DNA from 2 places in the Brevibacillus sp. HB1.3 genome. Region 2 is predicted to be linked to the other one. Evidence: riboswitches for the same ligand, from Rfam matches in the RefSeq annotation. Region 2 holds a riboswitch; the other holds the start of a gene.

Region 1 (3,412 bases), on a different contig from region 2:
TTCCGGTATGCAAGTCACCATGCAGCAACGCCTCCGAGCGCGTAAGGAAATCGTATTTCAGCTTGGCGATTTCCAGCTTCAGCGGCCTGTTGTTCCAGATCGCCTCGACTTCGCGGCGGATCAACGGGTTGAAGTCGTTGGTAGGCGCATTTTCATACGGATCGGTAAAGACGAGATCTTCTGTAATTTTGCATAATTCTGGATTTATGAATGTTCCGACTAGCGCTTTTTTATCGTATGGATGTGCGCCCAGATCGGATGTGAAGAACAACGTTTGCGCGAGAAAACGGCCAATTTGCTTCGCGAATAGTGGGTACCGCTTTCCTTCGATCAGCCCTTTGCGCATGATGATGTGGTCACCGACGTTTTCCATAACTGTCAAGGCAAGTTCCCCATCGAAATGATACACCTGTGGCACCAGGTCTGGAACGTATTTGTGCTGAATGCGGAGTGCCTCGCTCTCGATGCGAGCCCGATCAATCGTAAGCGGCCAAGATTCCCCCACAACGCGGGCAAAAGGCAGTGCTTGCTTGACAATGACGCTCTTACCGGTTGCTGGCTCTTGAATGTCAAAAACCAGATTGAGGTTGCCATCCCCGATTTCTCGGCTGGTCAGCTCTGCTCCTTCGCTAAAAAGACCCGGTATTCCCTTTACGTACTCCACTGCTTCCTGTTCAGTCAATGCGCGATATGCCATGATTCCAAAACTCCCCTCTACGTATTTTTCCTCTATCTCTACTTGTTTTGTTTGTGTCATGAGAGCAAAAAAGACCTCTTTTCCCGAAGAAAAGAGGTCGCTGTCGTCACGTGTAAGAAACGTGTTGATGTCCCCCTTATCTTCCAGACCACTTTTGTTTCTGCAGGAATTAGCACCGTGCATGTCGCCTGTCAATCGTTCGCTTCCTCGCGTCTGAATGGCGTCATGTCGGTTGCCGGGTATCATCGGGCCAGTCCCTCCACCTTCTCTGGATAAGGTATCCAAAACGTATTCGGTTTTTGATTTAGTTTGAATCATACAACCAACGCTTCCACGATGTCAACACCCTTTTGTGCAAAAATTCGCACCCTGCTATCAGTAGCTGTATTGTGTTCCGGATGCCGCAGGTCTCTCCCAATTCCACCAGTCTACCTTGCCTAAAAACGCTGCTGTTATCGACACCACGAAGGAATTGTAAAAAGGTTTCATCTTCGTCTCATTTTTCTAATAACCTGCTGCACATTCTCTGAAAAAACAAGATTGACTCCTGACAATGAACGTCATATCATGGGGGAAACGAATAACTCTTATCGCGAGCTGGCTGAGGGACTGGCCCTATGATGCCCGGCAACCGGCGCTATACCATGAATCGTACGCTCATCATGCGTACCTTGGATAGCGAAACGGTGCTAATTCCAACGGATAAGAGTCGAGATCGAGCACTTTTGGCTCGTTTCGGCTACTGACCCGAGAGATGAGAGGAGACGAGACGCTTTCATAGTCGACAACCGCCTCCCCGCTCAATGGGGAGGCTTTTTTTATTAATTCAAGGAGGATTTGACGTACCATGAGTGAACAACGTATCCTCGTCACCTATCTCACACAAGCAAAAGACTTGAACAAAAAAGCGCAAGCCATTGCTGTCGGCATGACAGTCGGTTCCTGGACGGACCTGCCGCTTGCCAAGCAAGCTGAGCTAGCGCCATATCTCGGTGAAGCTGTGAGCGCGACACCGATTACGACACTGGAAAACGGAGAAACACGCGGTCTGATTACCGTTAGCTATCCGACTCGCAATTTTACAGCGGACATTCCTTCCTTGTTAACCGGAATATTCGGCAAACTGTCGATGGACGGCAAAATCAAGCTCGTCGACATTGTTTTCCCTGAATCATTCCTCCAGGCTTTCCCTGGACCGAAGTTCGGCATTGATGGTCTGCGCGAACGTTTAGGTGCACATAACCGCCCGCTCTTGATGAGCATTTTCAAATCGTGTCTGGGTCTTCCTTTCGACGATCTGAAGACGCAATTCCGCGCACAAGCCTTGGGCGGAGTCGATCTCGTGAAAGATGACGAAATCTTCTTTGCAGATGACCGTGCTCCTTTTATCGAACGGATCAAAGCGTTCAAGCAGATCGCACAAGAGACCGAAGCCGAAACTGGCAAGCCCGTCCTCTATGCAGCCAACCTGACTGGACCTGTGCATGAGCTGAACGAAAAAGCGAAGCGTGCGGTAGAGGCGGGTGCTGACTGCCTCTTGTTCAACGTGCTGGCCTTTGGCTTCGATGCCCTGCACCGTTTGGCAGCCGATCCTGACGTACACGTACCAATCATGGCGCATCCAGCTTTAGCAGGCGCATACTATCCATCACCTGACTACGGCATCTCCACCCCGCTCCTACTCGGTACGTTGATGCGTGTAGCTGGGGCAGATTTGGTGCTCTTCCCATCCCCATATGGCAATGTCGCTCTGGACAAAACAGAAGCGTTGCAGCTCGCGAAGCATTTGACAGATCCACTGAATGGTGTACGCCGTTCCTTCCCGGTTCCGTCTGCCGGCATTCATCCGGGGCTGGTTCCACAGCTTTTTCAAGACTTCGGACTCGATCAAATCGTCAATGCAGGAGGCGGAATCCACGGTCATCCCGGTGGAGCAACCGCAGGAGCGAAAGCATTCGTTGCTGCGATTGATGCAGTCACCGCAGGCCGAACCTTGGAAGAAGCCGCCTCGGAATCACAAGAACTGGCGGTCGCCCTGGAAAAGTGGGGTGGCGCACGATGAGTAAGAAGCTCGTCCTGTTCTGCGATTTCGACGGAACGATTACCGAAAAAGACAACATTGTCGCGATTGTCCGCAAGTTCGCTCCCCCTGAGTGGGAAGCCTTGACGGAGCAAATCCTTTCGCAAAAAATAAGCGTTCAGGAAGGGGTTGGCAAGCTGTTTCAACTCTTGCCCTCCTCCTTGCGCCAGGACATTATTGATTTTATTGTCCATGAAGCGACCATTCGCCCGGGATTTGCTGACTTCGTGAGCTATTGCCGCGAAGAAGGCATCGAGCTGTTGATCACAAGTGGCGGCATCGACTTTTTCTTGGAGCCTATCCTGGCACCCTTCGATCTTACCGATGTACCGATCTACTGCAATGGCAGTGATTTCAGCGGAGAGCGCATCACCATTACGTGGCCAAACGCTTGCGATGAACATTGCACAAACGGCTGCGGCATGTGCAAGACGACCATCATCCGCCGTTACGATCCAGCAACCCATTTCCGAATCGTCATCGGCGACTCCATCACTGATTTGGCTGGAGCCAGAATTGCTGATTATGTGATTGCCCGTTCCTTCCTCGCTGACAAGTCGGAAGAGCTACAATTGCCACATAGCAAGTTTGCCACATTCCACGATGTGATTCGCATTTTACAGCAAGTCCAACAG
Region 2 (3,412 bases):
TCGTTCAGGCACTCCTGGATGGACAACCAGAGCCGCCAACGTATTTTGCCGTGATGAAACGCGTGAATAAGGAAGGCCCTCCTTTGCTCAAGGAGCTCCCTGTTGTTCAAGAGTTCAACTCGCTAGAAGCGGTAAAGGAATCGCTGGAAAACGGACAGATGATCGATACGCGACCTTTCCAGAAATTTGCGAAGGGGCATCTGGCGGGAACACTTCACATTCCCTTCAACAAGTCATTTGCCAACTGGGCGGGCTGGATTGTCGATTACGATCGCCCCGTTCAGATCCTGACCACCCCAGATGAGCTGGACGAGATTTTGCAAGCCTTGCGTGCTGTTGGGATTGATCTTGTCACTGGCTTTATCGACAGCTCCAAGCTAATGGAAAGGGAATTGTCTTCGCTCGAGACAATTGAAGAGGTAACACCGCTGGAGATTGCAGACCGGGTGGAAAAGAGTGAGGTTCACGTAGTAGATGTACGTAATCTGGCTGAGTGGAAGGAAGGACATATTCAAGATGCACAGCACATCATGCTCGGTTCACTCGCCATGCGGCTAGATGAGCTTCCTCACGATAAACCGCTTCTCGTACAATGCCGTTCCGGTGCCCGATCCGCTATAGGTGCAAGCATTCTTAAAGCAAACGGATTCAAGGATGTAATGAATTTGAGCGGCGGAATCTTACAATGGCAAATAGACGGCTTGCCAGTAGTAGAACGAGGATAAAACGAAATCAAAGCGAGTTGCTGCAAAGGGTGAGCCTATGACTATCGACCTAGTGATCACGCTGTTTATTATCGGTTTCGTGGGATCGTTCATCTCTGGTCTCGTCGGAATCGGGGGCTCCATCATCAAGTATCCGATGCTACTGTACATTCCGCCCGCCCTTGGATTCGTTGCTTACACAGCTCACGAAGTATCCGGAATAAGTGCCGTCCAAGTATTTTTTGCCACCCTAGCAGCTCTTTGGACTCTGCGGAAAGATAGGCTTATTCATTACCAGCTCGTTGTGTACATGGGAAGTGCCATTATTGTCGGGAGCTTGCTTGGAGGATATGGAGGAAAATTTCTTTCGGCAGATGCCGTCAATATCGTTTACGCCATCCTGGCCACGATTGCTGTAATCTTGATGTTCCTGCCAAAAAAGGGAGTGGACGAACGTGAACAGACGACCAGGGTTATCTTTCATAAACCAACAGCTGTCTTATCTGCTTTGATGGTCGGAGGTGCCTCCGGAATTGTCGGGGCAGCGGGCGCTTTTATTTTGGTTCCCATCATGCTGATCATCCTCAAGATACCGACAAGAGTTGCGATTGCTTCCTCTCTTGCCATCACTTTTCTATCTTCCATTGGATCGACGATAGGGAAATGGATGGCAGGGGACATATTGCTGTGGCCATCCGTGATCATGGTTATCGCCAGCATCATGGCAGCGCCGCTCGGTACGAAGGTCAGCAAACGTTTGGGCACGCGGATTCTCCAATCCATTCTTGCCTTGTTGATCCTAGCCACCACGATTAAGATTTGGGCTGACATCCTCCTATTCATACGTGTATGAAGATTTACTTTTTTTACAAACAAAATAAAGAAAAATCAATTGTCATGGAACAGCATTGACATATCCGAGTAAAATGATAAGATAAAAAAGAATTTTACAATGAAATTAAATTTCATAGAACATTCTTATCGAGAGTGGTGGAGGGACTGGCCCGATGAAACCCGGCAACCTTGGTCTGATTGACCTTACGGTGCTAATTCCTGCGGAGTTATTCTGCGAGATGAGAAGGTGGGAAACGTGCAATCGCCCCTCTTCTTTTCGGAGAGGGGTTTTCTATATTTATAATCCATAGTATTCATATCGTTTTACTATGTGTAGTTCAAAGGAGGAAACAACGTGCTTTATTATGCAGTCAAGCGTGGCTTTCTCATGATCGTTACGCTGTGGATGATTGTCACGGTAACGTTCGTGACCATGCACCTGATTCCAGGTGATCCATTCGCATCAGATGCCAAAATGCTTCCAGAAGAAGTGGTGGAGAACATGCGAGCGGAGTACAACCTGGATCAGCCAATCACGGTACAGTACCTGCTCTATCTAAAAGGATTGCTGCAATTTGACTTGGGGCCCTCTATCCAGTCCAAGACGAGGGATGTGAACACACTGATTGCAGAGGGATTTCCCGCATCGGCTGTTCTGGGACTCCAGTCGTTTGCGGTCGCACTGGCAGGTGGAATCACACTGGGAATCGTAGCGGCACTCTATCACAATCGAACCTTGGATTTCTTGTCCATGTTTGCTGCCATCATCGGGATCTCCGTCCCCAGTTTTATTCTCGCGCCTCTGTTGATCAAGTACTTAGCGGTCAAATGGGAGCTTTTACCCGTCGCTGCATGGGGGAGCTGGGAGCACTCGATTCTTCCAACACTTGCGCTCGCTATCGGTCCGCTCGCCATCATCGCGCGCTTTGTACGAGCCAGCATGCTTGAGGTTTGGCAACAGGAATACATAAGCACGGCAGAGGCTAAAGGGCTTGGCACCTTTTCCATTGTCGTTAGACACGGGATGCGCAATGCCATCCTGCCTGTTCTTACCTTTATCGGTCCGCTGTTTGCCAACCTGATGACCGGAACCTTTGTGGTGGAAAAGATTTTCGCGATTCCCGGGCTCGGCAAATACTTCGTGGAAAGCATTTTTAACCGCGATTATCCCGTTATTTTGGGAACCACTGTGTTTTACAGCTTTGTGCTCATTTTTACTTTGTACATCATCGACCTGCTGTATCGGGTGATTGACCCGCGCATCAGATTAACGAGTGGAGGGAAGTAGCATTATGGCCAATCAGGCAACACAACTGGATTCCCTGTTTCGACCAGTCGACCGAAACCGGCTTTCTGAGGAAATTCGGGAGCGTCCGAGTCTTGGGTATTGGCAGGAGGTATTGCAGCGGGTATTCAGTAACAAGCTGGCAATGCTAGGGTTCTTCCTGCTCGCAGCAGTGGTGACCCTCTCAATCATCGGTCCGCTGCTCGTTCCCCACAGTCCACATGAACAGTCTTTGACGAAAGGAAATCTGCCACTGTCAGGTGAGCACTGGTTTGGAACGGATGACTTGGGCCGGGACATGTGGGCACGTACCTGGGCAGGCGGACAAATCTCTTTGTTTATTGGTGTGGCGGCAGCAGCCATCGACCTCGTGATTGGTGTATGCATCGGCGGGATATCCGGTTACATGGCAGGGAGGAACAAGCTGGGCGACCATGTAGACAACATCCTGATGCGGTTGGCCGAAATTCTGTACAGCATTCCGTATCTGCTGGTGGTAATCCTGCTGATGGTGGTTCTGGAGCCTGGACTCGCAACCATCATTATTGCCCTTTCGTTAACAGGCTGGGTGGGGATGGCCCGCCTGGTC

What was found. Region 2 has a riboswitch for S-adenosylmethionine ahead of HPY31_RS03695 (ABC transporter permease). Riboswitches for the same ligand answer to the same signal wherever they lie in the genome.
Region 1: another riboswitch for S-adenosylmethionine. It lies ahead of HPY31_RS14375 (2,3-diketo-5-methylthiopentyl-1-phosphate enolase); the one in region 2 lies ahead of HPY31_RS03695 (ABC transporter permease).

Annotation. Positions count from the first base shown of each region.
Region 1 covers NZ_JABMIT010000005.1:303,041-306,452, forward strand. The annotation lists gene mtnK (S-methyl-5-thioribose kinase) at 1-697, opposite strand, end outside; SAM riboswitch class I at 831-976, opposite strand; SAM riboswitch class I at 1,282-1,458, shown strand; gene HPY31_RS14375 (2,3-diketo-5-methylthiopentyl-1-phosphate enolase) at 1,545-2,759, shown strand; gene HPY31_RS14380 (2-hydroxy-3-keto-5-methylthiopentenyl-1-phosphate phosphatase) at 2,756-3,412, shown strand, end outside.
Region 2 covers NZ_JABMIT010000001.1:778,573-781,984, forward strand. The annotation lists gene HPY31_RS03685 (rhodanese-like domain-containing protein) at 1-725, shown strand, start outside; gene HPY31_RS03690 (sulfite exporter TauE/SafE family protein) at 763-1,557, shown strand; SAM riboswitch class I at 1,680-1,784, shown strand; gene HPY31_RS03695 (ABC transporter permease) at 1,894-2,826, shown strand; gene HPY31_RS03700 (ABC transporter permease) at 2,831-3,412, shown strand, end outside.